DNA from 3 places in the Erwinia sp. INIA01 genome. Region 1 is predicted to be linked to each of the others. Evidence: predicted binding sites of a transcription regulator. Region 1 holds the regulator's gene; each other region holds the start of a gene.

Region 1 (10,848 bases):
ACGTCACTGCCGGTAAGGCGGAACCGGAGATTATGGTCAGTACCAATACGGAGGATCTGACGACGTTTGTTGAGCCGTTTGGCGATAACTGGAAGCGTTTCGCCGGGGATAAAAATGTCCTGATGACGGCCGAAACCCGCTTTGCCAAAAATGCGGATGTGAGTTTGCTGCCTGCTGCGGCGCTACAGGCTGAAATTTTTCCGACCCCGTTGAAAGCAACCCGCTTAAACGGGAATGCCGATCTCAGCCGGGGTGTGTTGCTCAATTTGTCTGGGTTAAACACCGATGAGGCTCGCGCCGCCGAGCAGCGTTTTGCGCTGATGGGCATTGAGGTTAATTCTCGCGGTTATCCCGTTTCTACTCGCATCGATTCGCGTGGATTTAGCGACAGCATGGCGGCATCCGGTGCCTATCGTCTGGAAGTCCTGCCGGGGGGAGCCACCATCGTGGGCTATGACAGTGCGGGCGTTTACTACGGTCTGATGTCTGTACTGTCTCTGGTCCCCGCTTCCGGTCCGCAAAAAATCGCTGCGCTGCGGGTGAAAGATGCGCCGCGCTTTGCGTATCGCGGAATGTTCCTGGACGTTGCGCGTAACTTCCACAGCAAGCAGGTGGTGCTGAGGCTGCTGGATCAAATGGCGGCGATGAAAATGAATAAGTTCCACTTCCACCTGTCCGACGATGAAGGCTGGCGTATTGAAATCCCAGGCCTGCCGGAACTGACGGAAACCGGGGCCAGACGCTGCCACGATCTTACCGAGCAACAGTGTCTGCTGCCGCAATTGGGCTCCGGCCCGTTCAGCGACAACAACGGCAGCGGCTATTTCACCCGCAGCGATTACATTGAAATCCTGAAATATGCCAGGGCGCGGAATATTGAAGTGATCCCCGAAATTGACATGCCAGCTCATGCGCGAGCTGCGGTGATCTCTATGGAAGCCCGCTATCAGAGACTGATGCGCGAAGGCAAGCCGGATGAGGCTGGTGAGTATCGTCTGCGCGATCCCAGCGATACTTCAAATACCACGTCGGTACAGTTTTACGATCGCACCAGCTACCTGAATCCGTGCCTGGATTCATCGCTGCGTTTTGCCGATAAGGTCATCACCGAAATCGATCTGATGCACCAACAGGCTGGCGTGCCGCTGACCACCTGGCATTTTGGTGGAGATGAGGCGAAAAATATCTATCTTGGAGCGGGCTACACCGATATCAGACATCCTGAGGCCGGAAAGGGTATTAAGGATATGAGCCACGAAGACAAGCCATGGGCAAAATCTAAAGTCTGCCAGCGTATTATTAAGGATGGTAAAGTTGAGGATCTGTCACATCTGCCCAGCTATTTTGGCCTGAAGGTCAGCCGGATCGTTGCCGAAAAAGGTATTGGCGACATGCAGGCCTGGCAGGACGGTCTTAAGGATGCTAACGCCGCGAGCGATTTCGCCACTCAGCACGTGCGGGTGAACTTCTGGGATACGCTGTTCTGGGGCGGAGCTTCCAGCGTCAACGACTGGGCCAATAAGGGATATCAGGTGGTAATTTCCAACCCGGACTATGTCTACCTCGACTTCCCTGCAGAGGTTAACCCGCTGGAGCGCGGTTACTACTGGGGCACTCGCTATAACGATGAACGTAAGGTCTTTAGCTTCGCGCCGGATAACCTGCCGCAGAATGCTGAAACCTCGGTTGACCGCGACGGCAATACCTTTGATACCAAATCGGAACAGCCGTGGCCGGGTGCTTACGGTCTGTCGGCGCAGCTGTGGAGCGAAACGGTTCGTACCGACGGTCAGGTTGAATCGATGATTTTTCCAAGGGTGTTGGCGGTAGCCGAACGCAGCTGGCACCGCGCCGCGTGGGAGCAGGATTACCAGCAGGGCAGGGAGTATCAGGGGGGAAAAACGCATCACGTTGACCAGCAGGCTCTGCATCGCGACTGGCAGCGTTTTGCTAACCTGCTGGGGCAGCGCGAACTGTCCAGGCTCGACAAAGCCGGTATTGCCTGGCGCCTGCCACAGCCGGGTGCGGTAATTGTCGATAGCTATCTGCAGGCAAATACCGCGCTACCGGGGGTTTTGGTGGAATATTCCATCGATGAGGGGCGCAGCTGGCAGCGCTACAGCGACAGCCATCGCCCGCTAGTTAACGGGGAAGTCTGGGTGCGCACCAGTAGCACTGACGGCAAGCGCTTCAGCCGTACAGAACACGTTATGCCTCTGTAGGTCTGATCTAACCCGGCGACATCGACAGTTTCTGAGAAAGAAAATCGATAAACAGCCGGGTTTTTCGCTGCATTTCCCCCTGCCCGGAAAATACGGCACTGACCGGTTGATCCGGCAGCTGCCACGCCTTAAACAGATGCTGTAGCCTGCCTGCGGCAATATCTTCGCGTACCAGCCATTCCGGCAGCACCGCGACGCCCATCCCGGCCAGTACCATCTGGCGGACGATTTGCGCGGAGTTGGCGGTATAAGCAGCATCGGACTTCAGCTCGGACAGACAATTATCCGCTCCACGAAACGTCCAGCGGCCGGGATGAGTCAGGTTGCTGTTGTGTATCCAGGGCAGGGCGGAAACCTCCTGCAGATCCTGCGGGTGAAAGCGGTTTACCAGAGCAGGTGAAGCCACCAGTAAAATGGCATAGTCTGCCAGCCTGCGGCTTTTTAGCGATGAGTCGCGCAGTGCACCCAGTCTTATCGCCACATCCAGTTTATTACTGACCAAATCATCCAGTGAGGCACCCACGCTGTAGTTCAGTTTCAGCAACGGGTGGCGCTGGCAAAACTCGCTGACCAGCGGCATCAGGAACTGCTGGCCATACTCCCACGTGGAGGTGATGCGCAGTTCCCCTGAAAGGGAGTGATGCTCTGTGGCGACTCGCGATACCGCACGGTCGATATCAGCGAAAATCAGCTTAAAATCCTGATAAAACTGCTGTCCGTGGCCGGTGAGGGCGAGGCTACGGGTATTGCGTACCAGCAGTGTGACGCCAAGCAACTGTTCCAGGCTTTTGATATGCAGGCTGACCATCGCGCGGCTCAAGCCGAGATTACTGGCGGCTCGGGTAAAGCTGCCGCTGTCGACAATGGCAAAAAAGGTGTGGATCTTATCGAGATGGGCATGCATGGGATTATTCAGTTTAATCAAACAATCATTTAAATTTATGCGCCTTTATTTGTCAGGTCAACCACCGCTATGCTGCGCGTGGAGGTATGACAATGCACTATGGTTATCGGGTTGCAGCGATCTTTCTGCTCGGCTTTTTCATTGATTGTATTAATATTTTTATGTCAGCCATTGCGCTACCGTCGATTGCGGCGCAGATGTCCGTGGCGACGGAATCCATCAGTTGGGTGGCTAATAGTTATATTCTGGGGCTGACGCTGATCGTGCCGTTGAGCGGCTGGCTGGCTTCACGCTTTGGCACCCGGCAGACCATCGTCGCCTCAATGCTGATTTTCAGCATCGCTGCGCTGGGCTGTGCGCAGGCCGACTCTTTTAGCACGCTGGTTGCATGGCGTTTTATCCAGGGCGCGGGTGGAGGGTTGCTGATACCGGTAGGGCAGGCGCTAACCTTTAATTTGTTTCAGGGGCGGCAGCGCGCCGCTATATCGACGTTGATCATGTGCGTAGCGCTGATTGCCCCGGCGCTGTCCCCTCTGCTGGGGGGCATGTTGGTGGATGTGCTTTCCTGGCGCTGGATCTTCTATAGCAATATTCCTTTCAGCCTGCTTGCGGCACTGCTGGCGGCGATATGGATTCGCCCACAGGCAATTGAGCGCACACGTGCAGATATCACCGGAATCATTCTGATCTGCGGCACTTTGGGTACGCTGTTGAGAAGCCTGTCGCTGTTTAGCGAGCAGCACGCTGTACCGCAGGCTGCATTATGGCTGGGCGTTTCTTTACTGCTGGGGTGGGGCTATCTACGGCACTACCGCCGCCAGCCGAAGGCCATTCTCGATCTCAGTCTGCTGCGCAATCCTCAATTGAATCTGTCCATCGCCGTTTACTATGCCGTTCCGGGCGTGTTTACCGGGGTTAACCTGCTTAACATTTTCTACCTGCAGCAGGTTTTGCATTTCAGTGCCGGGCATACCGGTAGCTTTATGCTGCTTTACGGCGTCGGCGCGCTGGCGGCGATGCTGGTGGCCGGGCGGATTTATTATCGCGCAGGCGCACATCGCTTATTCACCTGCGGCATGTTGCTGCATAGCGGCGGCATTGTGCTGCTGTCCTTAGTCAGTGATACAAGTAGCAGTGGGATCCTGTGTGCGGCCTATCTGCTGATGGGGATTGGCGGCGGGATTGCCGCAAACTGCGCGCAGACCACGGCGTTAATTGAACTGAACGAGCAGCAAATGAGTGGGGGAAGTACGCTGTGGAATATTAACCGGCAGCTGACGTTCAGCCTCGGCACCGCGTTGTTTACGCTACTGCTGGCGGTGCTGAGCCGTTATTTTCCTGGTGAACTGGCGTGGCATCTGGCATTTATTATTGCAGCCGTGAGCGGTTTACTGCCGCTGTGGCTAATTTATCAACGACGTTTTCATAAGGAAATCCAATGATCGATCTTACTAACAAGGCATCACAGAGCGTCATTGTTCTGCATCAGCTGATTGAGGCTGTCTTTCACGGCGACGGCAGCAAGACTGCTGAGCTGCTCACGCATTTTGCTGAAGATTTTGTGATGGTCACCCCGACCGGTAAAAGCCTGGCACTGGCAGACGTTGAGGACTTATTCAACCGCTTAACCGGCGCGCGTCAGGGGATGACGATAAGCATTGAGCAGTTCAACGTTATTTCGCAGCGGGGGGATGAGGTGGTCATCCAGTATCACGAACTGCAACAGCAGCAGAATAATCATTCGCATCGTATTTCGCTGGCGGTCATTAACTGCGCAACCCAGCCGCCGAGCTGGCGTTATCTGCAGGAAACCATGGTAGCAAACTGATTATTGTACTAGTTCGCGGGTGCGGCCTGGTGTAGAATATGCGGCGTTAATGCCGTGCATCCAGTGAATAATTCCGGTGATGGCGGTAAGTTTCCGTTTTTTGCTAAGGATTAGTCATGGATTTACCGGTTTCCCCCGCCCGCCTGCCTTCTACACTCTGGGGAACGCTAATTATTAGCGGCACGATTATCGGTGCCGGGATGTTCTCGTTACCGGTGGTGATGTCCGGTGCATGGTTTCTCTGGTCGTCAGCATTACTGATTATCACCTGGTTCTGCATGTTGCTTTCCGGGTTGCTGTTTTTGGAGGCCAGTCTGCATTATCCGGCCGGTTCCAGCTTCGACACGATCACTCGCGATTTGTTGGGACGGGGCTGGAATCTGATTAACGGTCTGTCCGTCGCCTTTGTTCTGGGGATACTGACCTATGCCTATATCTCCGCCAGTGGAGCGATTATCCAGCATACGCTGAGCCAGCTATCATTGCCGGTTTCTGCCCGCAGCGCTGGGTTCGCTTTTACGCTACTGGTAGCGCTGTTTATCTGGCTGGGTACGGCAATGGTCAGTCGTATGACGCTGATTTTTCTCGGCGCGAAAGTGATTACGTTTTTGATTATCTTTGGCGGACTGCTGTGGCATATCGAACCGGTGAAACTGCTGGACAGTCATGGGGAGGAAAGCCACTACCTGCGCTATCTGTGGATGGTGATCCCATTTTGCCTCGCTTCATTTGGCTATCACGGTAATATCGCCGGGCTGGTCAGCTACTATCAAAAGAACGGCAGCCGGGTTTGTCGCTGTCTGGTGTTTGGCACACTGCTGGCACTGGTGATCTACTTTATCTGGATTATTGGCACGATGGGCAATATCCCGCGCCACGAATTCAAAGCGATTGCAGCACAGGGCGGAAATATCGACGTGCTGGTCGCCGCACTGTCGGGTGTGCTGCACAGCCCCTATCTGAATCTGCTGCTGGATATCTTCTCGAACTTTGCCGTCGCCTGTTCATTCCTCGGTGTCAGTCTGGGGTTCTTCGACTATCTTGCCGATCTGTTTAAGTTTGATCGTTCAGCCTTCGGTCGGTTAAAAACGACGGTGGTCACCTTTATTCTTCCGCTGACGGCGGCGATGATCTGGCCAAACGGCTTTCTTGTGGCGATTGGTTATGCCGGGCTGGCGGCTACGCTGTGGGCGGTGATCACTCCGGCAATGCTGGCGAGAAAGGCCCGACAACGTTTCACCAACGCTGCCTGGCAGGTGAGAGGAGGGACGGCACCGATCGTTCTGGTGCTGATCTTCGGCGCGGTGAATGCGCTGGTTTCCATACTTTCGTACTGGAACGTCCTGCCGGTCTATGCCGGATAACGCGCAAAAAAAACCGGTGGGCATAGCCACCGGTTTCATACTGATTTCAGAACGGATTACTCGTCGTGCAGCGTATCGTCTTCGCGGCAGTCGCCCTTAGAGCAATGGCCATAGAGATACAGGCTGTGATTGCTCAGCTTGATTCCGTGGCGAGTCGCGATTTCACGCTGACGTGCTTCGATATACTCGTCGCGGAATTCAATAACTTTACCGCAGTCCAGGCAGATCAGATGATCGTGGTGGTGCTGCTGAGTCAGTTCGAAAACGGATTTACCGCCTTCAAAGTTATGACGGGTAACGATCCCTGCGTCATCAAACTGGTTAAGCACGCGGTAGACCGTGGCTAAACCGATTTCTTCGCCCATATCAATCAGGCGCTTATACAAGTCTTCCGCACTGACGTGATGGCCTTCTGGTTCCTGAAGCACTTCCAGAATTTTCAGTCGTGGAAGCGTGACTTTCAGGCCGGCCTTCTTTAATGCGGTATTGTTGTCAGTCATGCGGATATTGTCCTGTTACTTTGCTAGTCACTTAGTGGCTGAAAAGCCCTGAACATCGGTTGACGCTAGAGTTGGATGCGTCACAGTATAGAACTCATACATCGAAATGAAAACAACAAGGAATGCCTGATACCACTATTGGATGTAAGGATTAATGTCATTACGTCCAGTGAGGCCTGCGTCCAAATCTTACAAAGTTAACATTTCGCTCTATCTCACTCCGCCGCACGGCGATCGCAAAAGATCGTTTAGAGAGGCTGAAGGATGAGAAAGCGGGTAACCGATAGGGTTATTGTACATTTTTACAGGTGGAAGTTACAAATACGTATCTATTACTTCTATAGGAAAAATCACTGGCCTGATGTGAGATGTCTCTCACATCAGGCCGTTTAGCTTAGGCTTCGATGATTTCTTTCAACTGAAGTTCATCAAAAATTTGCTTAACCCACTTATCAACGCGCTCGTTGGTCAGTTCTGGCTGACGATCTTCGTCAATCGCCAGACCCAGGAAGTGGTTGTCATCCGCCAGGCCTTTAGAAGCTTCGAAATTGTAGCCTTCGGTCGGCCACTGGCCCACCAGGATCGCACCGTTTGGTTCAATGATGTCGCGGATAGTGCCCATCGCATCGCAGAAGTATTCTGAGTAGTCTTCCTGATCGCCACAGCCGAACAGGGCTACCAGCTTACCGTTGAAGTCGATCTCTTCCAGCGTAGGGAAAAAGTCATCCCAGTCACACTGGGCTTCACCGTAATACCAGGTGGGAATGCCCAGCAGCAGAATGTCGAAGGCTTCAAGGTCTTCTTTGCTGCTTTTGGCAATATCACGAACTTCTGCAACGTCTTTACCCAGCTGTTTCTGGATCATCTTTGCAATGTTTTCCGTATTGCCTGTATCGCTGCCAAAGAAAATGCCTACGATTGCCATGAGTTTAATAACCTCTTGAATCTTAATGATATGGTGGCTGCCAAAATTTTTGCAGATAGCCGTAATAATAGCAGACCGCCGTCAATGGATAAATGAGTAATCCTGCGGCATTTGTCGCTTTGTGCGTTGATAGCACGCGGTGTATTCAGGACTGAAGGTGTTTTAACTGGTTTAGCAACATCTCTTCAATCAGTTCACTGCGGCTCATATTGCGCGCTTCGGCCAGTTGGTTAAGTGCGTCAACGGCTTCACTGTTCATTTTCAGCTCGACACGCTTAAGCCCGCGAACTTTATCGCGTTTAAGCTGATTACGTTTATTGATGCGCAGCTGCTCATCACGCGTCAGCGGATTAGTTTTCGGTCGTCCCGGGCGACGTTCATCTGCGAACAGATCGATCGTTGTGCGGTCCGTGTTCTCTTTTGCCATAGATTAGTGATACTGAAAGGCTGGATTTCTGATGTGTCAGGCCGTTATCCGCCGTAAAAATCACCAGCGGAAAAATGTCAGCGCGCATCATACCCCAGTGAAAGTGATGACGACAATGTTTTAACAACATAGGGAAATAATTGTTTTTACAGCACAAAAAATCGACGAATTGCGCGTAAAACTGCATCAGGTTTTTCAGCGTGAACCCAGTGACCGGCCCCGGCCACAACATGCGCCCGCGCCTGAGGAAACTGTGCCAGCAGTGCGTCACGATATTCATCGGCCAGGTAGGGTGAACGCTCGCCGCGAATGAACAGCGCAGGATGCGGCCAGGCAGGCACTGGCTGCCAGCCAATAATCTGGTCGTAGCATTGATACAGCACCGGGACATTAAAACGCCATTCACCTTCGTGGAAAGATTTTAACAGAAACTGGATCACACCCTCTTCCGTCAATGTCTGGCGCATGAGCGCTGCGGCCTGACTACGCGAGGTGATACCAGCATGGGTAACTGCCTGGAGCGCGGCGAAGATATCATCATGATGGCGGGTAGGGTAGGCGACCGGTGCCATATCAATCACCACCAGTCCTGCCACGCGGTCCGGTGCCAGTGCGGTTAGCATCATGGCGATTTTGCCGCCCATTGAATGGCCGATAACGCCGAAACGCTCAATGCCCAGCCCGTCTAACGTTTCCAGCACGTCCTGCGCCATCAGCGCGTAGCTCATTTCGTTCGAGCGTGGCGAAAGACCATGATTGCGTACATCAATCTGAATCAGCCGACGGTTCTGCTTGAGGTCACGAGCGAGGATTCCCAGGTTATCAAGACTGCCAAAAAGCCCGTGGATCAATACCAGAGGCAGATCGTTTGTTGCAGATTGTTCAGATTGCAGGCGGACATTCAAATTCATAGCAAAGTTCTTACAGTTGGGACGAAGGCTTAGGGTATCATGGATTTTACATTTTCTGCCGGGGGTAGCACAGGCGCTGCCAACGATCTTTTTACGGCAAATTCTGACTTTTGCTGGCAAAGAGGGCTTAGGCTACACCCGGGCTGGATTTAACTTTATAATCCTGAAGTTAGGATCCGGGTTCCAGAAAGCAGACGATCCTGAAGATCGTATCTGTTTTTGCGCTCGATTCTGATAGAAGCAACAACCGTACTGGATAAAGATGAAAACGATAGAAGTCGACGAAGAGCTATACCGCTATATTGCCAGCCATACTCAGCATATTGGGGAAAGCGCATCGGACATTTTACGCCGTATGCTGAAGTTCACTGCGGGGCAGACCGCGCCTGCGGCACCCGTTGCCCAGGTGGTTAAAGAGCCCGCTGTCGTGAAATCTGAACCTCGCCCGCAGGATCGCGTTCGCGCCGTGCGTGAACTGCTGCTTTCTGACGAATATGCCGAGCAGAAGAAAGTGGTGAACAGGTTTATGCTGATTTTATCGACTTTATACACCCTGGACGCCAAAGCCTTTGGCGATGCCACCGAGTCGCTGCATGGCCGCACGCGGGTCTATTTCGCGGGTAACCAGCAGACGCTGACTCAGAATGGTACGCATACCAAGCCTCAGCATATTCCGGGTACCCCTTACTGGGTAATCACCAACACTAATACCGGCCGCAAGCGCAGCATGGTGGAACATATCATGTTATCGATGCAGTTCCCGGCGGAACTGACCGAGAAAGTTTGCGGTACCCTTTAACCGAAGCGTCAGGGAGAAGCGCCAATGGCCAATCACCCCCGTGCCGGGCAGCCAGCCCGGCAGAGCGATTTAATTAACGTTGCACAGCTAACATCGCAGTACTACGTATTGCAGCCTGAATTGGGTAATGCTGAACATGCAGTAAAATTCGGCACCTCAGGTCATCGCGGTAGCGCGGGTCGTCACAGTTTCAATGAAACGCATATCCTGGCTATTGCTCAGGCTATTGCCGAAGAACGTAAAAAGAACGGCGTGACCGGGCCTTGCTACGTCGGTAAGGACACCCATGCGTTGTCAGAACCGGCGATTATCTCGGTGCTGGAAGTGCTGGCGGCAAACGGTGTGGATGTGATTGTGCAGCAGGATAATGGCTATACGCCGACCCCTGCGATTTCCAACGCCATCCTTGAGCATAATAAAGCTGGCGCGGCACTGGCGGACGGCATTGTGATTACGCCTTCCCACAATCCACCGGAAGATGGCGGCATCAAATATAATCCGCCAAACGGCGGACCGGCGGATACCAACGTCACCAAAGTGGTGGAAGATCGTGCCAATGCCTTAATTAAGGGCGGTCTGAAAGACGTTAAGCGTATTTCTCTGGATCAGGCATGGGCCAGCGGCCATCTGCAGGAGCAGGATCTGATCCAGCCGTACATCGAAGGCCTGGCGCAGATCGTTGATATCCCGGCAATCCAGAAAGCGGGCCTGAAAATTGGCGTCGATCCGTTGGGTGGCTCCGGCATTGCCTACTGGCAGCGGATCGCTGAGTTCTACAAGCTCGATCTGACCATCGTTAACGATGCGGTCGATCAGACTTTCCGCTTTATGCACCTGGATAAAGATGGCGTGATCCGTATGGACTGCTCATCCGAGTGTGCAATGGCGGGCCTGCTGGCGCTGCGCGACAAGTTCGATCTGGCGTTTGCTAACGACCCGGATTATGACCGCCACGGTATTGTCACGCC
Region 2 (10,848 bases), on a different contig from region 1:
GGGTGGGTGATCTGATTACCGACTCCCTGGCATGGAGCAGCAGCGTGCGCGTCGGCGGCATTCAGCTGGCGCGTGATTTCTCACTGCGCCCCGATTTGGTTACCTATCCCCTGCCTTCTTTCTCAGGCCAGGCGGCAGTGCCGTCTACCGTCGATTTGTTTGTGAATGGCTACCGTACCAGTACTAACAGCGTGCAGCCCGGTCCCTGGTCGATGACCAATCTGCCGTTTGTTAACGGTGCGGGCAGCGCGGTGGTGGTCACCACCGATGCACAGGGACGCCAGGTGACTACCACCCTGCCGTTCTACGTTGCCAGTAACCTCCTGCAGAGCGGCCTGTCGGACTATGCGATTTCCACCGGGGCGCTGCGTGAAAACTACGGCCTGGAAAACTTTGATTATGGTCCGTTAACCGCCAGCGGCTCTTACCGCTATGGCTTGACCGACTGGTTAACCCTGGAAAGCCACGCCGAAGCGGCCGAATCGCTGGCACAGTTAGGCGGCGGCGGTCAGCTGCGGATCGGTGCGCTGGGCGTGGTCAACGGCTCCGTCAGCCAGAGCCAGATGATGGGGCAAAGTGGCAATCAGTACAGCTGGGGCTATCAGTACAGCACGGGCCTGTTTTCCGTAGGCATGCAGCAAACGCTTCGCTCCAGCGGCTATGGCAACCTCGCGCTGTACGGTGACCGCAAGAATGGCGAAACGTGGAACAATGCCGAACCGGACTACTACACGCTGAGCCGCCGCAGCTCGCAGTACAGCGCCAGCCTGTCGCTGGATCGTTACGGCAGCCTGGGTGCTGCGCTGATCGACATTACCAGCGGTAACGGCGATCGTACTAAGCTGCTCAATCTGACCTGGAGCCGTGGACTTTGGGGCGGCAGCAGTATTTATGTCTCCGCCAGTCGGGACAATCAGGCAGATAACTGGGCGGGCGCCATTTCGCTCAGCGTGCCGTTCAGTAGCCTGATGAGCGGCGGAGTCAGCGTAGAGCGCGATGCGCAGGGCAAAAATTCCCAGCGCCTGTTTGTCTCCCGCTCCATGCCGAGCGACGGCGGCTTCGCCTGGGATGCCTCATGGGCGAATCAGAGCAGCGGCGGAGACTACCGGCAGGGCAGCCTGCGCTGGCGTAATCAGCAGGTGGAAACATCCGGCGGCTTCTACGGTGACGATGATTACATGACCAAATGGGGCCAGGTTAACGGTTCGCTGGTATTGATGGACAGCCAGCTGTTTGCAGCCAATCAGGTCACCGACTCGTTTGTGCTGGTGAAAACGGGCTACCCGAATGTCGGTGTGCGCTTCGAGAACCAGCTGCAGGGCCAGACCAACAACAAAGGCTACCTCCTGGTACCGCGCGTAACCTCAAACTATGCCGCCAAATATAATATCGACACGCTCGATCTGCCAGCGAATCTGGGCACCGATGACGTGGAAAAACGCGTGGCGGTGAAACGCCAGAGTGGCTATCTGCTGGATATGGAAATCAAACCGCTGCGCGCCGCCAGCGTGATTATCAACGATCAAAACGGCCAGCCGCTGCCGGTAGGGACTGCAATTATTCGCACCGCCCCACCGGAGGAGGTGGTCGGCTGGGATGGCATCGTGTGGATGGATAACCTCGAACAGCGTAACCCGATTCGCGCCCGTACGCCGGACGGCCGCACCTGCGAGACGGAACTCACCCTGCCGAAAGAACTGCCGGACACGCTGGTCACTTACGGTCCATTGGTTTGCCCGCTGTCGCCCCCTTCAGGAATTACGCCATGAAACGAGTATTTTTATCCCTGACCTTTCTTCTGCTGATGAGCGGATCGTGGCTGGCGCAGGCAGCCTGCACCATCAGCCCGACCAGCAGCACCGCCAGCTTCGGTACGATGACCTCGTTCGCGGTGACTACCGCGCAAACCACGCTGAATGGTACCTATACCATTGACTGCGGCGCCGGACTGGTGGTGTTGCTGGGTACAGACAATATTACCGTCAGGTTAACTAATGCCAGCTTCACTTACAGCTCAACCCAGGGGGCGCTCGGACTCGGCAGCGACCGTATTCCGTTACTGCTGTGTACCGACTCCAACTGTGGTTCAGTGGTTACCCTGAACGGCACGGGAGTTGCTATCCCGCGCAGCACTCTGCTAGACCTCGCCGGATTGCTAAACGGGTTTAAATTCCCGATTCCGCTGTTTGTCCGTATGGTACCCGGAGCAGTGGTAGCGGCGGGAAATTATACAGTGGTGCTAACGGCGTCATTCACTTATGACATTTGTACTTCCATTTCGATCGGCAACATTTGTCTGTTGGCGAACCGCCAGCAGGGCACTTTTAATGTGCCTATTACGCTGAATATGACCGTCACGCGCGACTGCACCACCATCACCGCGCCGGGCATTAACTTCGGCAGCGCACCGCTGCCCGCCAGCTTCCAGACGGTCAGTCAGTCGCTGAATGTAATCTGTACCAAAGGCAGTACCTACACCGTCGGCATTACCAACGGCGGCTACGCGGTGGGCACTCAGCGCTATATGGCTTCCGGCAGCAACCGGCTGGCCTATCAGATATATAAAGGCACCACCGGCACCACTTACTGGGGGCCAAACGGCACCGATCGCGTTGACAGCAGCACGGCCAGCGCAACCAGCACCGATGGCTTAACCAAAACCTTTAACTATCGCGCGCTGATTATCAGTACCCAGACGCCACCGCCGGCGGGGAGCTATCTGGATTCGGTGTCGGTGGATGTGACGTTTTAAAAATAATGTGCGGATTTTAATCAATATGTGCATTGTTAATTATTTGTTACCAAAGTAAATATCCTGTGCCCGGTAACGGTGATGTGTATCACATTAATACCGTTACCGGCAGGCTAAAACGGGGGGAAACCACAATAAGGATGTCCCTATGACCCCTGAGACAGTCAGCACTTCATCGCGGCAGGGCGGTGCCAGAACGATCTTCAACGTTACCAGCGGTAACTTCCTCGAAATGTACGATTTTATGGTGTTTGGCTACTACGCCACCGCCATTGCCAAAACCTTCTTCCCCGGCGACGACCCCTTCGCTTCACTGATGCTGACACTGATGACCTTCGGTGCCGGGTTCCTGATGCGCCCGCTGGGGGCAATTATTCTCGGTTCCTACATCGACCGTCAGGGGCGCCGTAAAGGGCTGCTGTTAACGCTGGGGCTGATGGCTATCGGCACGCTGACCATCGCGCTGACGCCGGGTTATGCCACGCTGGGCATGGCCGCACCGGTGCTGATCCTGCTGGGCCGACTGCTGCAAGGATTCTCTGCCGGTGTTGAGCTGGGTGGCGTATCGGTGTATCTCTCCGAGATTGCGCCAAAGGGTAAAAAGGGGTTCTACGTCAGCTGGCAGTCCGGCAGCCAGCAGATTGCGGTGATCTTCGCGGCGCTACTGGGGCTGGGGCTGAACCATCTGCTGGATAAAGGCCAGGTCACCGAGTGGGGCTGGCGTATTCCGTTTGTGATTGGCTGCATGATCGTGCCGTTCCTGTTCTGGATACGCCGTGCGCTGGAGGAGACGGAAGCCTTCAGCCAGCGTAAACATCATCCCACCATGGGGCAGATTACCCGCTCGGTGGCACGCAACTGGGCGCTGGTGCTGGCGGGTATGCTGATGGTGGTCACCACCACCGTGATGTTTTATATGATCACCGCCTTTACGCCGACGTTTGGCAAGACGGTGTTGATGATGAGCGATAAGCAGAGTTTTCTGGTGACGCTGTGCATCGGCGTTTCCAATCTGTTCTGGCTGCCGTTGATGGGTGCCGCATCCGATCGATTTGGCCGCCGTCCGCTGCTGCTGCTGTTTACCGTGTTGATGATTTTGACCGCGTGGCCGGTGCTGCACTGGCTGGTTGGTTCGCCGAGTTTTGCCCATTTGCTGGAGGCGGAGCTGTGGCTGTCGTTCCTGTACGGCAGTTATAACGGTGCGATGGTGGTGTATCTGGCGGAGGTGATGCCTGCCGAGGTGCGTGCAACCGGATTTTCTCTGGCCTACAGTCTGGCGACCGCGTTGTTTGGCGGTTTTACGCCAGCGGTGTGCAGCTATCTGATTCATGCTACCGGCGATAAGGCGATGCCGGGGGTATGGCTGACTGTTGCTGCGGTGTGCGGTCTGGTGGGTACGCTGATTATTAAGCGGCTGGTGAAGCAGTATCAGGTTCGGCGTTTGTCCGAGCCGGCGATTACGGTTTAGTTGGGGTCGGCTGGCAGTTCGGCGATCCCGCCTACGGGCTGTATCCGCTTACCCGGCGGTCCTCGCGCCGCTTCGCGGTGCCATCACTCCGCTCGTCAGCCTCACGGACCGGCACAGACGCGCGTCCTGCGCGGCTGTGCCTTTCGTCCGCGTCCATGCGGCCGAATCCTGGCCTCCTCTCTTCGTTCAGCGCTGCGGATTGCCGGGTAAGCGGAGACAGCCCGTCTGCTTTGCTATGTTTGCGTTGCCTTTACGATGACCTTAACCAAAGCGAGCACGTTTTAAGCTGGGAGTGGCCTCTGCGGCGGTCGGGCAATCCGCAGCGCTGAGGCGCAGGCGGCGGGGCCGTAGAGACCAGCATGGATACTGGGCTCAGGCCTGGCGCGCGCAGGACGCCCGCTCCGGGCCGATCCGTAAGGCCCGCTGCCGGAGCCGAAGGCACCACGCAACGCGTGGCGCGAGGACCGCCCAACTGCCGCAGAGGCCGCTCCCCAGGCACCAAACCCACCAGCCACCAGCCACCAGCGACCAGCGACACGCATAAAAAAACCGCTATCTAAAAGACAGCGGCTTTATTTTAAACCGGAGAAACATCACCTGAAACGGCAGCCCTTAAATCGGCAACCGCAACCCGGTTATTTCGACACGGTTTCCATGCCCATCAGGCCAATCTTCAGATAACCCGCCTGACGCAGCTTATCCATCACGCTCATCAGCGTCTCGTAACTCACTGACTTATCGGCCTGGAAGAAGATAGTTGTATCTTTCTTGCCTTCGGTCTGCTTAACCAATGCATCCACCAGTGTCTCTTCCGATACCGCATCGTTACCGATAAACAGCTGATTATCAGCCTTAATCGACAGATACACCGGTTTTTCCGGGCGCGGCTGCGGCGAACTGGTTGAGGCCGGCAGATTGACGCGAACGTCAACGGTGGCAAGCGGCGCGGCGACCATAAAGATAATCAGCAGCACCAACATCACGTCGATAAACGGCGTCACGTTGATTTCGTGCATTTCACCGTTGCTATCGAGATCTTCGTTTAATCGCATTGCCATAACGCTTAACCTACCCGCAGTTTCTGCGCCGACTGAACGCGGTGAGAACCTTCGCTGGCGGCAAGGTCAAGATCGCGGCTTTGCAGCAGCAGAACCTGTGCAGCCACATCGCCCAGAGACGCTTTATAGCTGGCAATCATACGAGCAAAGACGTTGTAGATAACAACCGCAGGAATTGCCGCAACCAGACCAATCGCCGTTGCCAGCAGCGCTTCCGCGATGCCCGGAGCCACAACGGCCAGGTTAGTGGTCTGTGTTTTTGCAATCCCGATGAAGCTGTTCATGATGCCCCATACCGTACCGAACAGACCCACGAATGGCGCAATCGCACCAATGGTAGCGAGGTAACCGTTGCCACGACCGGCGTGGCGGCTGAAGGCAGCAACGCGGCGCTCAAGGCGGAAACCGGTACGCTCTTTAATCCCGTTGTTATCGTCGGTGCCAGCGGAAAGCTCCAGCTCGTTCTCAGCTTCTTTAATCAGCAATGCGCTGAGGCTCTGACCGGTGAAACCGGCGCTGGTTTTTGCTGCTTCATCCAGCGAACGTACGGTTGCCAGCTGCTGCTGCTCGCGCTTCAGACGTCGGCGGGCGGAACTCAATTCGATTGTTTTGCTAAAGAAGATGGCCCAGGTGACAACGGATGCCAACAACAGTCCAATCATTACGGCTTTAACCACGATGTCTGCATGCTGGTACATGCCCCAGACGGAAAGGTCCATCTGCATCAAATCATTTGTCACGCTGTGTCTCCAACATCTAATTGCTGATAGCGAAAAAATTCAGGCCAGATCATACCAAACCCGTTAGGAATTGATAGTAGTTCTCATTACTATTTACACCCTATAAGACATTTTTTGAACAATTTTTTTCTCATTTACGGATGTGATGGCGCTCACAGTGAAATTTTATCACTTACCCGCAGGCTGAATACCTCAGGAGAGGTAGCCGTGTTAACGTAAAAAACATAACTGAATAAAGAGATCGTTTTAATGACCAGCAAAAAAATCGAAACGGCCCTGGTGGCCGCCGGACGCAGCAAACGATACACCCAGGGATCGGTGAACAGCGTGATCCAGCGCGCCTCTTCTCTGGTTTTTGACACCGTAGCCGATAAGAAACGTGCCACCGCAGGGCGCGCCAACGGCGAACTGTTTTATGGCCGCCGGGGTACCCTCACCCATTTTTCGCTGCAGGATGCGATGACCGAACTGGAAGGCGGTGCGGGCTGCGTGCTGTATCCGTGCGGTGCCGCCGCCGTCGCTAACGCCATTCTGGCGTTTGTAAACGCTGGTGATAATGTGCTGATGAGCGGCAGCGTTTACGAGCCTACCCAGGACTTTTGCACCAAAATCCTCAGCAAACTGAATGTCAGCACCACCTGGTTCGATCACTGCATCGGGTCTGAAATCGCCGATTTAGTGCAGCCCAACACCCGCGTGGTGTTCCTTGAGTCACCGGCATCAATCACCATGGAAGTGCAGGATATTCCGTCAATCGTGGCGGCGGTTCGCAGCAAAGCGCCCGATGCCATTATTATGGTCGATAACACCTGGGGCGCCGGTATCCTGTTCCGCGCACTGGATTTCGGCGTGGATATCTCCATCCAGGCCGCGACCAAGTATCTGGTTGGCCACTCGGATGCGATGATCGGGACTGCCGTAGCCAATGAACGCTGCTGGGCACAGCTGCGCGAAAACTCCTATCTGATGGGCCAGATGGTCGATGCCGATACCGCCTATGTCACCAGCCGTGGGCTGCGCACGCTGGCCGTGCGCCTGCGTCAGCATCAGGAGAGCAGCATTCAGGTTGCACAGTGGCTGGCAGAACGTGACGAAGTTGAGCGGGTGAATCATCCGGCGCTGCCGCAGTGCAAGGGCCATGAATTCTGGAAGCGGGATTTCAGCGGCTGCAGCGGTCTTTTCTCGTTTGTGTTGAAAGAACGCCTGAGCAGTGAACGCCTGGCGCATTACCTGGATAACTTCAGCCACTTCAGTATGGCCTACTCCTGGGGCGGCTATGAGTCGCTGATCCTTGCCAATCAGCCTGAAGAGCTGGCGGCTATCCGCCCCGCGGGCGGCGTTGATTTTAACGGCACGCTGGTTCGGGTACATATCGGTCTGGAGCACGTGGACGATCTGATCGAGGATCTTCGCGCGGGCTTCGACAGACTTAGCCAATAATCGCCTGTGCTTCAACAAATTATCAATAAGGCGCGCTGTTCGCGCCTTTGATCAAGATATCCGACACGATTTGCGAGTACTATAGGGATATAGCTATAGATGTAGTTAACGGGATAACGAATGGGTGTTTTACACGAGATTGTTCAGGCGCTCTGGCATCAGGACTTTACCGCGCTGGCCAATCCGGATGTGATTTGGGTTGTTTACGGGATTATGTTTATCACGTTGCTGCTTGAAAATGGTTTGCTTCCGGCTTCATTTCTCCCCGGCGATAGCCTTCTGCTGCTGGCCGGTGCCATGGTGGCCAAAGGCGTTATGGCGTTTATTCCCACCATGCTGATCCTGACCGCCGCCGCCAGTATTGGCTGCTGGCTGAGCTATTTGCAGGGCCGCTGGCTGGGCAACACCCGGCTGGTCAAGGGCTGGCTGCTGCACCTCCCCGCGCAGTATCACCAGCGGGCGTGGAGCCTGTTTAACCGCCACGGGCTGCTGGCGCTGCTGGTTGGCCGCTTCCTCGCCTTTGTGCGAACCATTCTGCCCACCATGGCCGGCATCTCGGGGCTGAAAAATGGCCGTTTCCAGCTGTTTAACTGGCTCAGCGGGCTGCTGTGGGTAACGATTCTGGTGACGCTCGGCTATGGCATCAGCCAGGTGCCGTTTATCAAACGTCATGAAGATCAGGTCATGGCGATTCTGATGATTCTGCCGCTGGTGCTGCTTTGCGCCGGACTCACAGGTAGCGTTGTGCTGGTTCTGAGGCGTAAAAAGGCCCGCTAATCCGGGCCGGTTTTATCCTGTCTGCCGCATCCGCGTCATCTCTTCCCCTGGCGTTACGCCAAAGTAGCGTTTGAACTCGCGCGAGAACTGCGAGGCGCTTTCATATCCCACTTTCATGGCCGCCACGCTGGCCTTCATCCCTTCCTGCAGCATCATCATACGCGCCTGATGCAGGCGGTAGCTTTTCAGGTACTGTAGCGGCGAGGTGCTGGTCACCGCCTTAAAATTATGATGGAACGCCGAGACGCTCATGTTGGCCTCGGCCGCCAGCAGGTCAACGCTCAGGTTATCGGTGAAGTGATGTTCAATGCGCCGCAGCGCGCGGGCAATCTGGCTGAACTGCGTCTGCCGACTCACCAGCGCCAGCAGCGCGCCACCGCACGGCCCCTGCAGGACGTAATAGAGGATCTCCCGCACCAGCTGAGGCCCCAGCACGCGGGCATCGCGCGGGTTATTCATCATGTCCAGCAGGCGCTCCGTGGCGCAGAGCATCTCCTCCGTCAGCAGCGCCGAATGAATCCCGCAGGTTTTCGGTTCAGGATGGAAGGCATCGTCATCACCTATATCCATCAGCAGATCCTGAAGCTTCAACGGATCGACCCGCAGCATCATGCCAGCCAGCGGCGCTTCCGGAGTGGCGAACGTCTCACATTCAAACGGCAGCGGTACGGTCAGCATCAGGTATTTATTGGCGTCGTAGCTAAACACGCTGTTACCCAAGTAGCCGGTCTTCTGCCCCTGAAACAGGATCACAATCGCCGGCTGATACATCACCGGAGTGCGCGACACATGTTTGTCAGCATAAATCAGGCTGATGCCGGGAACCGACGATACTCCCTTATTCTGCGTCACCAGGCCGATAACCTGACTGGCCAGCCGTTCACACGTCGCGCTTCTGTTCATTCACTCTTCCCGCTGCTGAAAGTTTTACGTCAGCATCATCGCCTGACGCCCGTCATTTCTCCAGTGGTTTGGAGAATCAGGCAAGATTCCGGCAGAAATGTGCATTGAGCAATGCTCACCTGCTGCGCACAATGATCCATCTGATAAACGTCATACTTCCAGGATTATCGCGATGAACAACTTCGTACTGCATACGCCCACCCGCATCCTGTTTGGCAAGGGGCAAATCGCCCAGCTGGCCACCTCCATTCCTGCCAACAGCAAAGTGCTGATCCTGTTCGGCGGCGGCAGCGTCAAGAAAAATGGCGTCATGGATCAGGTCTATAGCGCGTTACAGGGCTTTGATCTGCAGGAATTTGGCGGCATCGAACCTAACCCGGACTTCTCGACGCTGATGAAAGCGGTGGAGATCGTTAAACGGGATAAGATCACCTTCCTGCTGGCGGTGGGTGGCGGCTCGGTACTGGACGGCACCAAGTTTATCGCCGCTGCGGCGCTTTATCCGCAGGATCCGTGGCATATTCTGGAAACCGGCGGCGCTGAAATTGAACAGGCGCTGCCTGTCGGGTCGGTGCTGACACTGCCCGCGACGGGCTCCGAGTCTAACCGCAGCGCGGTGATTAACCGCCGCGCCACGCACGATAAGCGGGCGTTTCGCAGCAACCACCTGTTCCCACTTTTCGCGGTGCTGGACCCGGTTTACACCTACAGCCTGCCGCCGCGCCAGATCGCCAACGGCGTAGTGGATGCCTTTGTGCATACCATTGAGCAGTACCTTACTTTCCCGGTTGACGCCCGCGTACAGGACCGGTTTGCCGAAGGCCTGCTGCTGACGCTGATTGAAGAAGGCCCACGTGCGCTGGCGGAGCCGGAAAATTATGACGTCCGCGCCAACGTGATGTGGAGCGCCACCATGGCGCTGAACGGCCTGATCGGTGCCGGTGTGCCGCAGGACTGGTCAACGCATATGCTCGGACACGAGCTGACCGCGCTGCACGGCATTGACCACGCGCAGACGCTGGCTATCGTGCTGCCGTCGCTGCTGAATATCAAACGCGATACCAAGCGGGAAAAACTGCTGCAGTATGCGGAGCGCGTCTGGGGAATCACTGACGGCAGCGAGGCGGAACGCATTGATGGCGCGATTGCCGCTACGCGCGAATTCTTCGAGCGGATGGGTATCGCAACCCGGATGTCCGATTATCAACTCGACGGTTCATCGATCCCCGCCCTGCTGGAAAAACTGGCGGAGAAGGGACTCACCGCGCTGGGTGAACGGCAGGACATTACGCTGGAAATCAGCCGCCAGATCTATCTGGACGCACGCTAGTCCCCACGAATCCTCTGCTTATCAACTAGACTTAATTCCATCAACCGGTGCCCCTGCACCGGTTTTTCCGCAGAAAAGGAGCGAACATGGCAGATCAACCAATCATTAAACTGCACGATGGCAACATGATGCCGCAGCTTGGGCTGGGCGTCTGGCAGGCCAGCGTGGATGAAGCGCGAAGCGCGGCAGTGACAGCGCTGGACGTCGGTTATCGTTCGATTGATACCGCGGCAATTTACAAGAATGAAGAGGGTATTGGCCAGGCGCTGCGCGAAACCGACGTGGCGCGGGACGATATCTTCATCACCACCAAACTGTGGAATGACGACCAGCTGAATGCCGAAAAGGCGCTGGAAGCCAGCCTGAAAAAACTGCAGCTG
Region 3 (10,848 bases), on a different contig from region 1:
TGCGACGGTCGTCCGGTGGTGATTACCTGCCAGGAAGAGGCTGGTTTCCGCCTGACCGCCGAGCAGCTGCGGGCATCGATTACCAGCCGCTGCCGCTGGCTGATCCTCAATTCGCCGTCCAATCCAAGCGGTGCCAGCTACAGCCGCGCCGAGCTGCGCGCGCTGGCGGATGTGCTGCTGGACTATCCGCATCTGGCGATTATGACCGACGATATTTACGAGCATCTGCGCTACGACGACAGCCCGAACGTGCATCTGCTGGAGGTGGAGCCGCGCCTGGCCGACCGTACGCTGGTGGTAAATGGCGTGTCGAAAACCTATGCGATGACCGGCTGGCGCATCGGCTATGCCACCGGGCCAAAAGTGCTGATTACCGCGATGGGCACGCTGCAATCGCAGTCCACCAGCAATGCCAGCTCGGTCAGCCAGGCCGCCGCCTTAGCCGCGCTGAACAGCGGCACCGGCTTTATTACCCACAGCCGCGAAGTGTATCGCCAGCGCCGCGACGACATCGCCGCCCGCCTGAATGCCGTGCCGGGCCTGAGCTGCCGCGTGCCGGAAGGGGCGTTCTACCTATACGTCAACTGCGGCGGGCTGCTGGGTAAAACCACCGCGCAGGGCCAGGTGCTGAAAAACGACAGCGAGGTGGTGCTGTGGCTGCTGGAGAGCGCGGGCGTGGCGGTCGTCGCCGGTGCCGCCTACGGACTTTCGCCCTACTTCCGCCTTTCTATTGCCACAGACCTTGCCACGCTTCAGGCCGGGGCCGCCCAGATTGCCAACGCCGTCAGCCAGCTGAAATAATCGATCAGGAGATCCGCTATGCCCGCAGGAAACCGTATTTTCTTACAACGTAATCTTGAAGCCGCCGGCTACGTCGAGGCTTTCCGCACGCTGCCCGCCGCCGTGGTGGCCGACTGCATGAGCCGCCTGCCCGCGCTGTCCGGCGAAATTCGCCTGATGAGCGCACCGCGCAACGCGGTGATGTGCGGCCTGGCGGTCACCGTTAAGGCCCGCTCCGGCGACAATCTGATGCTGCACAAGGCGATGGATATGGCCGGTAAAGGCGATGTGATTGTGGTCTCCAACGAGGGCGATCGCAGCCAGGCGCTGATGGGCGAAGTGATGACCACCTGGGCCCGCCAGCGCGGTATTGAGGGGCTGGTGCTGGACGGCCCAATCCGCGACATTGAAGGCATCGGCAAGATGGATTACCACCTTTACGCCGCCGCCATTACTCCCGGCGGCCCGTATAAAGATGGTCCGGGTGAAATCAACGTGCCGATCGCCTGCGGCAATATCCATGTGTCGCCGGGTGACATCATTCTCGGCGATCACGACGGGGTGATCGTCATCCCTCACGGCGATGCGGCGCAGATTCTGGAAGCGGCGCAGGCCTATCTGATCGTCGACGAGCGCAACTTCGAGCTGGCGAAGCGCGGCGAGCTGGAACGCGGCTGGATTGATGAAACGCTGAAAAGCAAGCAGGTGGAGATTATCGACGGGCAGTTCTAGGCGGTAAAAGAACACTATCCTGCATTGATAACAGGCACCCATAGAGGGTGCCTTTTTCGTTATGCAACCGGCGTAATGGCTTTGCCGTGAGCGAACCACGAAGCCAGATTATCCGCCACGTTTTGCGCCATCGCCTGGCGCGTTTCGGCGGTGGCGCTGGCGATATGCGGTGTCAGCACCGTATTTTCCAGCGCGAAAAAGCGCGGGTCAATTGCCGGTTCACCTTCGAACACGTCCAGCCCCGCTCCGGCGATGGTGTGATTTTCCAGCGCGGCGATCAGGTCGTCTTCATTAACTACCGCCCCGCGCGCGACGTTAATCAGCACGCCCTGCGATCCCAGCGCGTTCAGCACTTCGCGATCGACCACCTTATAGTTACGCGCATCGCCCGGCACCGCCAGCACCAGCACATCACTGAACAGCGCCAGCTGATGCAAATCGCCAAAGCGCTGCCAGCCGGGTTCATCACTCTGGCGGCTGTTGCAGTAGCCGATGTGCATATCGAAGGCCGCACAGCGTCGTGCAATCGTCGAGCCGATGCGCCCCAGCCCGAGGATGCCGACGCGCTTGCCGCTGAGTTTGCTGCCCAGCACCGGCGGTCGGTTTGCCCACTCGCCCGCGCGCAGGAAGGCATCCTGTGCCACGATCTGCCGCGAGACGCTGAGCATCAGCGCCAGCGCAAGGTCGGCGACGTCGTCGGTCAGAATATCGGCGGTGACGGTCACGGTAATCCCACGATCGCGGGCGGCGGCCAGGTCGATGGCGTCGGTACCCACGCCGAAGACGGCAATCACTTCCAGTGCCGGTAGCGCGGCCATCACCTCCGCCGCCAGCCCGACGTCGCCCCGGGTGGCGACCGCGCGGATAGTCTGGCCGTGCTGCTGTAGCCAGGCCGCCGCATCCGGCTGCTCGTAAAGACGATGGCACTGGTAGTCGCGGTGCAGCATTTCGCTCAGCGCGGGCATCAGCGGCTGAATAATCAGTATCTGTTGTTTCATTGCGGGCATCCTTATTAACGTAGGGTTCAGAACGTTAATAAACTAGCGGAATTCCGCCGCGGCACCCGCAAGGTTACGCTTATCGTCAGATAGGATTCGCTTATTACGCCCGCGCGGCGGCGATCATTCCGTCCAGCCACTGCTGATGGCCGTTGATCATCGGGTCAGGTCGGGCGTTAGCCAGCTCAACCGCCGGTTTGCCGTTCTGGGTTTCCTGGGTCAGCAGGCGCACGCGGCCACCCGGCAACGCCTCAATCAGCCAGGCATGATGCACGTCAAGCCGACTGTCGCCCTCGCCGCACCAGCCGTGCCACGCAATGCGCGCCGCGCCACCGATTTCCGGCGCGACGAATTCGTTAACTTCGCTTTCCACCACAAAGCCGAACGTGGTGAAGCGAAAACGCGCTCCCTCGGTCAGATACGGGCCGCTGCCGTCGTGGAACTGAATGTCGCTGGCGTTGCTGTAATAACCCGGCCAGGCGGCGGTATCGATCAGTTTGTCCCACAGCGCCGCGACGCTGACACCGGTAATAATCATTTCGTTGCTGGCGAAGTTGTCGCTGAAGCCAGGAATGTAGCCCTGCGGCCAGTGAATTGCGTTCATGATGCTGCCTCTCTGTGAGTCTGGTCGGCCAGAGCGCGGGATGCGCCTGCCGAAAACCACTGCATGATGCGCGGCACGGTGATATAAAACCAATCAGCATTTTTTATTTCAGATATTATAATTTCTGATATCTGACCCACTCACCGCCGGGGAACCGATGAGCAGCAACCTACGTACGCTGGATTTGAATCTGTTAAAAACGCTGGATGAGCTGCTGGATGAACGCAGCGTGACGCGGGCCGCCCAGCGCCTGTCGCTCACTCAACCGGCGGTAAGCGCCATGCTTAACCGCCTGCGCGAGCATTTTGACGATCCGCTGTTTACCCGTGGCCAGCACGGCATTAACCCGACGCTGCGGGGGCTGGCGCTGGCCGCACCGGTCAAACAGATCCTCGGTGATATCGACCAGCTGTTGCAGCCGCAGGTATTTGATGCGGCCAGTTCGCAGATGTCGCTGAGCATTGCCGCAACCGATTATGCGCTGAGCGCGGTGGCGGTGCCGTTTATTGCCGCGCTTCGCCAGCAGGCTCCCGGCGTGCAGGTGAGCGTGCAGCCGGTGGAAAACGATCGGCTGGCGGTGCAGATGGAGCGCGGGGAGATTGATATGGCGCTGCTCACCCCGGACACCACGCCTGCCGATCTGCACGCTCGCCATCTGTTTGACGAGCAGTACGTCTGCCTGCTGCGCCCGGACCACCCTGCCCTGCGGCACGGTGCGCTTTCGCTGGATAGCTTCTGCGCGCTGGACCACGCGCTGGTTTCGCACAGCGGTCGCGAGTTTCGCGGCGTGACCGACCAGGCGCTGGCCGCAATCGGCCGCCAGCGGCGGGTGACGCTGGCGGTGAACAGTTTTCTGGTGCTGCCGCAGATCCTGCGCAGCAGCGATCTGATTGCCGTTGTGCCGCGCAGGCTGGCAGAATCCGCCGACGGGCTGATGCAGGTAGCGCCGCCGGTCGCGGTGACGGGCTTCAGCAAAACGCTGGTCTGGCACGAGCGCAGCCATCGCGATCCCGGCCACCGCTGGCTACGCGCACTGCTGTTTACCTCTCTGGGACTGGACGCCAGCACGCTGTGATCGGCCAGTGCGTATCGCACATACGGCTTAGTGATTATCGCTGGCCATCGCTTACCGTGATCGCCACTTATCGACAGGCCACGTGTTCTTCGATCGTCTATGACTGAGGTTATCTATGTCCGCGCTTTTTACCCCATTTAAACTGAAAGACGTTACGCTGCGTAACCGCATTGCGGTGCCGCCAATGTGCCAGTACAGCGCCGTTGACGGCCTGACTAACGACTGGCATCAGGTTCACTATCCGGCGATCGCCCGTGGCGGCGCGGGTCTGGTGATTGTTGAAGCCACCGCCGTTTCACCGGAGGGCCGCATCACTCCGGCCTGTACCGGGCTGTGGAACGATGAGCAGGCGGAAGGCATGGCGCGTATTGCAGCATCGATTAAGGCGGCGGGTTCCGTTCCGGGCATTCAGATTGGTCACGCCGGTCGTAAGGCCAGCGCTAACCGTCCGTGGGAAGGCGACGATCATATTGCCGAGGGCGACAGCCGCGGCTGGCAGACCATTGCCCCTTCCGCGATTGCGTTCGGCCATCATCTGCCAAAGGTGCCGCAGGCGATGACGCTGGATGATATTAACCGGGTGAAAAGCGACTTCGTTGCCGCCGCTCGCCGCGCGCGCGATGCCGGTTTTGAGTGGCTGGAGCTGCATTTTGCCCACGGTTATCTGGCGCAAAGCTTCTTCTCCGCGCATTCCAACCAGCGCACCGACGCTTACGGCGGCAATTTTGCTGGCCGCAGCCGCTTCCTGCTGGAAACCCTGGCCGCCGTTCGTGAAGTGTGGCCGGAGAATCTGCCGCTGACAGCCCGTTTCGGCGTGCTGGAGTATGACGGCCAGGACGAGCAGACGCTGAGCGAGTCGATTGAGCTGACGCGCCTGATGCATCAGGGCGGGTTGGATCTGCTGAACGTGAGCGTGGGCTTTACTATTGCGGAAACCAACATTCCGTGGGGCCCGGGCTTCCTGGCACCGATTGCCGAGCGGGTACGTCGTGAGGCGGGTCTGCCGGTGGCGTCGTCCTGGGGCGTGGAGCAGGCGGAAGTGGCGGAGCGGGTGATTGCCGAGCAGCAGATGGATCTGGTGATGATTGGCCGTGCGCATCTGGCGAATCCGCATTATCCGTATTCTCTGGCGAAGAAGCTGAACGTTGAAGATCCGTCGTGGGTGTTGCCTGCGCCGTATGCGCACTGGCTGGCGCGTTATCGTTTAGCTGAGTAACGAGTTGGGGCATTAGATTGCTCGTGACTGCTGGGGCACAAACACGTTTCGCCGGTGACTGTAGTGGCAAAGCCGACGGGGTGTGCCCCCGCCCGGGCGGTCCTCGCGCCGCTTCGCGGTGCCTTCACTTCGTTCGTCAGCCTGACGGACCGCCACAGACGCGCGTCCTGCGCGGCTGTGCCTTTCGCCTGCGTCCATGCAGGCGAATCCTGGCTTCCTCGCTCCGTTCAGCGCTGCGGATTACCCGTTCGGGGGCACACCCCGTCTGCTTTTTGCATAAGTGTTGTCTGGCAGAAAAAGGCGAACGACCATTGAAGCGATCAATTCAGAGCTGCACTTTTTGACATCCATAAAAGTGGATCCAACCTCCAGCCTCTACTACTGCGGGGTAACCCACAACATATCCAATCACCTCTATGCGCAGAAGGCCGCCACTCTGGAAGCATAATCCTGACTTAAGCAGCCAGCACAATGTATTAAAGGCCCGGCCGCTGCGGTTACCGGGCAATCCACAGCGCTGAGGTGGAGGCTACGGGCCAGGAGACGCCAACAGGACGTTGGCGTCAGGCATGGCGCGGGCAGGACGCCCGCTCCATGCCGGTCCGGAAGGTACGAAGCCGCAACCGAAGGCACCGCAAAGCGGCGCGAGGACCGCCCGGTAACCGCAGAGGCCGGGCCGCAATCACCCGGACACAAAGCAACGAAGCACCAGCACCGGCATCCTCGTTATCGCACGCAAAAAAAGCCGCCATCCCAAAAGAGACAGCGGCTTCAAACTTCACTAAACGAGCAAAAACCTAACCCGATAACTGACCGATATCATCAGAAATCGACGTTAATCCCCGCCTGGAACGTACGGCCAGGCATCACTGCCAATGCCTTCTCGTAGGCATCCTGAGCCGTGCTGCCGGTCAGATCGCGGCTGCTGAGATAATCCCAATATTTACGATCGGTCAGGTTATAAATACCCCCGCTCAGCTTCACGTTCTTCGCCACCTGCCAGTACGCAGTCATATCCACCATGCCGTAGCCAGGAATACGATTGTACTCGGTGCTGGAATCGGTCAGCGCCGTGCCGCTGTTGGTGTAGCTTTCGCGGTTGGTCGTGCTGGCCTGTTTACCCTTCACGAAGGTCGCCACCACCGCCGCACCGTAGCGCTTCGCCGGATCGTCCCACGCCATGCCGACCACCGCTTTCATCGGTGCTACGCTGTCGATATCAACATATTTGTCGCCGTCGTAGCTGGACTTGGATTTACCTTCACTGTAGCCCAGGGCAAAGGTGGCGCTCAGGCCGTTAACCTCTTCGAACCAGGTACCGAAGTTCACCTTGCTGCTCAGCTCTCCGCCCCAGATGTAGGCCTTATCGCGGTTTTCAGCCTGATAAATGGTGTAAATGTTCGACGGTACGTTGGTGAACTTATCAGGGCTGCCGGAACGTGTGTAACGGCTGTAGGCGATAAAGTTCTTGTAGGTGTTGTAGAACAGAGAACCGTTCAGCGTTACGCCGTCGGTTACGTTGCCCTTCACACCCCACTCCAGGTTATTACTGGTTTCGGTTTCCAGATCCGGATTACCAATCAGCGCGTACTGCGCTGTACCGGCATAGGATGAACCCAGGTTCCATGAACCGTAAAGCTGGCTGGCGTTAGCAAACTGCGCGCCGCGCTTGTACTGCAGATAAGTGATCATCTGCGGGGTCAGATCGTATTGCAGCATCAGCGACGGCAGGATCTGGCTGTCGCTGTTCGCCGAGCCATACAGAGTTTCCAGCTCAGATGCGGTCAGTACGGTGCTGCCGGTGGTCAGACTGGACAGGTTCTGCGGCTTGGTATTTTGATATACCGCGCGCACGCCCGGGATCACCGCGAAACGGCTGCCGTTCAGATCGAAGTTGATCTTATCCTGCACGAAACCACCGACGGTGTAGCTGCGGCTATCGGCCTGTGGCTGCATGATCACGCTGTAGACGCTCGGTGCCGGGTCCTGACGGAATGGGCGTTCGGTGTCGGTGATGCGGCCGTTGATTCCGGCGCTCAGATCGTGACGGCCAAGCGTTTTATTACCGTGGGTATCAAAGCCCCAGGTATCAACGTTGTAATCCGAGTAGACATGCTGCATGGTGCCGCTGCTGTCTGTTGGCATGTAGGTGTTGTCATGCGCCTCGGTGTGCTGGTAGTAAACACGGCTGGACAGGCTGTCGACAAAACCATTGTCCGGCGTGTACTCATCCGCCAGGCTCACACCCCAGCGGCGGGTATCGCTCTGCTGCTGGCTGTCGCCAATAGTGCTGGTGCCTGCGGTGTTCCAGGTATCGTAATGGGTGTGGTTAACCTTGTGGTAGTAGTCCAGCGTGGCGCTGAATTTGTGTTCGTCGTTCGGCTGCCAGATCCCGGAGGTCATCAGCGCGGTTGAATGCCAGTTAGCCGGATAAGCGCTGACTTCATCGCTGTCATTGCTGGTCTGCTGACCGTCGCGGCGGCTAAGCACGAAAACGCCACGCAGAGTACTGTCGCCCGCTGCGGCGGTGATACCGTTATGCCAGCCGCGAGTGGCGGGATCGTAATCACTCTGGTAGCCAAACCAGGTGGAGCGTTCCGGGGAAAGATAATCATCCGCTGATTTACTGCGGAACGAGACGTTACCACCAATAGAGGTATTTGGCTGATCGACGGAAGTGGCACCGGCATCAATATCCACGCTGCCGTACATATAAGGATCAATATAATCCCGGCCAATACCAAAGGTATTTAATCCCGCGCGGCTGACGTAGCTGCGCCCGGTCGCATCCGGCAGCGGAATACCATCCACGTCTAAACCAACGCGGTTGCTTTCCAGCCCTCGAATATTAAATCCGGTGTAGCCGCTGCGGTCGAAGCCGCTTTTCCCTGCGGTCGAACCGCCGCTCACGCCCGTTGCGCTAATCAGCGGCTGATAACGCATTACCGAACCGAAATCGGTAGTGCCGTTCTTCTGCATCTGCTCGGCGGTAATGGTGGTTTTGCTGCCGCCCTGAAGCGGAGCCTGGGCGGTAACGGTCATGGTGCCCTGTTCATTGCTGCTTTCTGCTGCGGTTTTCGCTGTGGCAGAAGTTTCAGCCTGCGCATAGCCGCAGGCACAGTGAATCGCTGCGGCCAGCACCGCCCATTTCATTACCGGCGCACTGATTCCCTGTAATTTTGACGTGGTGAGCATTTAATTACCCTTAGCTTGTTATTAGTATTGGCTCACGGATTGCTTCGATAAAAAAGAATACGAACTTAGTTAAGTCTCACTAATATTATTATATTTTTAAGGCGGCGGGATATTAATAGGAATGATTATCTTTATCAATAGAGCACGGAGCAGAAAGTTCACTTTATTATTAAGAATAATTAATTTCGCAGAATAGCGTTAAGACCGTTAAATAAACCAGATACCTGCTTTCGAAAAACTTTCACTCTCCACACAATTTCCTCACAATTATTTAAATATAAAACTCAACGCTGAAAAATAATGATTAGAAAACGGATTTAAATAATGGATCGTGAAGGGCGAGTGCTGTGAAGGATTGGTAGTAAGCGATGTCTGTCCTTCGGGCAAGCGTCGTGCTTTGCATGCAGATGCGTACGAATACGGGCAACAATGAGCGATAAGAATTGGCACTCCGGCAGGGGTAACAACAGGTAACAGGTAACAGGTAACAGGTAACAGGTAACAGGTAACAGGTAACAGGTAACAGGCAGGCATCATCAACAGGGGGCAACCGGCGGCAACGTAAATCTGCATAAACCGGTTAAATAGCTGGGGGTAACTGCCGATGGGGGATGTGGCATGCATTTACCTGCAAAGCCAACGGTGCCTGACATGCAGGCTCTGGCTCTGGCTCTGGTTCTGGTTCTGGTTCTGGTTCTGGCAATAAACTAGCTGCGTTCGATCTTTTTCGCCGCCTCGTCCAGCGCATCAACGATCGCGTAGAGGGTTTCCTGCGAGATATCCTGCTGTGACAGCCGCGAGTTGAGCGCGGTCTTCATATTGTGGATTGCCCGTTCGACTTCCGGCACGCTGCGGTTATGCACCAGCACCGCCAGTGAGGAAAGCCGCTGCATGATAATCACCAGATTGGGCTGATTCCGCTGTAGCCAGTCGCGGCCCTGCGGCTCCAGTCGATAGGCTTTACGCGCCGCCTGCGGGTCGATGGCGGCAATCATCGCCGTTTCTTCCAGCAGCGTCAGGCTGGGATAGATTATTCCAGGGCTGGGCGTATATTCCCCTTTCGACAAATCCTCAATGGCTTTAATCAGCTCGTAGCCATGGGCATCACCCTGGCTGAGAAAATGCAGTACCAGCAGGCGAATATCGCTGCCGTCGAGCATTTTTTCCCGGCGCTTTTTGCGCTGGCTGACGCAGGCGGTACGAGGTTCGCTGTCTGAGGAAGTAAAGGGAGATTGCGGTCGTTTCATCGCCTGCCCGTGCGGAAAAATAAGGGGGATGATAGTAGACCGCCACCCGGTGAAACACAACCGGCGCGGCGGCCCACAGGGTTACTTCTGGTGCCAGTAGGCTACGGCACGCACAAAGTTATCGTCGCAGCCGCGCTGGAGGACAAAGTAGTCATTAAGCTGTTTTACCGCTTCGCCTTCACCGGTCAGCCAGATAAAGTAATCTTCGTGCGGCAGCTGAATGCTGTCGAGTTCGCTTATCAGCGCCAGCAGACGATCGCCGTGCATATTGCCGCTGCCCAGCCAGCTGACATCGATGCCGTTCAGTCCGTCCAGATAGAGGCTGCCGCTGGCTTCATCAGCAAAGGCAAACAGTTTACGCACCACGCCCTGCACGGTTTCTTTACGGCGCTTGAACGCTGGCAGGCCGCTTTCGTCACAGACGTAAAGCTGGAAGGCATAATCCTCCGGCACGATCATCGAGCCGCGCGGGCCGCCAATTGCCAGCGGGTCGCCGACCTGTGCCTGTGCCGCCCAACTGCTGGCGACGCCGCCGTCGTGGATATAGAAGTCCAGAGTCAGGGTATTTTTTTCGCCGTCAAACCACAGCGGCGTATAGTCGCGGGAAACCGGGCGGATGCCCTCTTTCCACACCACGCCGTCGGAAGTCACTTCCGGCAGATGCAGTTCGCCGGTGACGGCATCCGGGAAGAACACTTTGATATGGTCATCGAAACCCGGCGAAACGAACCCCGCCAGGTCGTCACCGATAAAATCAATACGCCAGAAATTTTCAGCAACGAGCGTTTTTGCTGCCACCGTAATCTGACGGAAGCGCAGTTCATTACGTACGCGCTTCGGCGCGCGGCTTTTATTCTCGGACAAGATTATTCTCCTTGGGCTGCCGGTTGAGATCCGGCAACGTAACACCGGCAGGCAACGCCCGCCGGGAGCAATAGATGATGTGTAATCGGGGTATGCGTCAGACGCTAACCGCCAGCACGGCAGTTTCCGCCACCAGC

What was found. The regulator Fur, encoded in region 1, represses iron uptake genes when iron is present. The targets are predictions, from matches to a motif close to ATAATAATGAGAACNACTATCAA.
Region 2: the regulator Fur is predicted to act here: its motif matches at 6,089-6,111, upstream of exbB (tol-pal system-associated acyl-CoA thioesterase).
Region 3: the regulator Fur is predicted to act here: its motif matches at 8,710-8,732, upstream of OMR58_RS06980 (TonB-dependent receptor domain-containing protein).

The regions. Positions count from the first base shown of each region.
Region 1 is NZ_JAPDNC010000012.1:30,187-41,034, reverse strand. It holds gene OMR58_RS19935 (beta-N-acetylhexosaminidase) at 1-2,222, shown strand, start outside; gene OMR58_RS19930 (LysR family transcriptional regulator) at 2,230-3,126, opposite strand; gene OMR58_RS19925 (MFS transporter) at 3,219-4,568, shown strand; gene OMR58_RS19920 (hypothetical protein) at 4,565-4,954, shown strand; gene mtr (tryptophan permease) at 5,071-6,318, shown strand; gene fur (ferric iron uptake transcriptional regulator) at 6,375-6,818, opposite strand; gene fldA (flavodoxin FldA) at 7,213-7,743, opposite strand; gene ybfE (LexA regulated protein) at 7,889-8,170, opposite strand; gene ybfF (esterase) at 8,317-9,081, opposite strand; gene seqA (replication initiation negative regulator SeqA) at 9,344-9,880, shown strand; gene pgm (phosphoglucomutase (alpha-D-glucose-1,6-bisphosphate-dependent)) at 9,905-10,848, shown strand, end outside.
Region 2 is NZ_JAPDNC010000002.1:474,371-485,218, reverse strand. It holds gene OMR58_RS04095 (fimbria/pilus outer membrane usher protein) at 1-1,769, shown strand, start outside; gene OMR58_RS04090 (Csu type fimbrial protein) at 1,766-2,752, shown strand; gene OMR58_RS04085 (MFS transporter) at 2,901-4,220, shown strand; gene exbD (TonB system transport protein ExbD) at 4,856-5,278, opposite strand; gene exbB (tol-pal system-associated acyl-CoA thioesterase) at 5,284-6,018, opposite strand; gene metC (cystathionine beta-lyase) at 6,268-7,458, shown strand; gene OMR58_RS04065 (DedA family protein) at 7,579-8,235, shown strand; gene OMR58_RS04060 (AraC family transcriptional regulator) at 8,248-9,138, opposite strand; gene yqhD (alcohol dehydrogenase) at 9,311-10,468, shown strand; gene dkgA (2,5-didehydrogluconate reductase DkgA) at 10,555-10,848, shown strand, end outside.
Region 3 is NZ_JAPDNC010000003.1:303,357-314,204, reverse strand. It holds gene OMR58_RS07010 (aspartate transaminase) at 1-801, shown strand, start outside; gene OMR58_RS07005 (RraA family protein) at 820-1,512, shown strand; gene OMR58_RS07000 (2-hydroxyacid dehydrogenase) at 1,572-2,510, opposite strand; gene OMR58_RS06995 (SRPBCC domain-containing protein) at 2,614-3,114, opposite strand; gene OMR58_RS06990 (LysR family transcriptional regulator) at 3,272-4,189, shown strand; gene OMR58_RS06985 (NADH:flavin oxidoreductase/NADH oxidase) at 4,305-5,405, shown strand; gene OMR58_RS06980 (TonB-dependent receptor domain-containing protein) at 6,228-8,600, opposite strand; gene OMR58_RS06975 (PadR family transcriptional regulator) at 9,308-9,847, opposite strand; gene OMR58_RS06970 (siderophore-interacting protein) at 9,929-10,714, opposite strand; gene OMR58_RS06965 (GlcG/HbpS family heme-binding protein) at 10,809-10,848, opposite strand, start outside.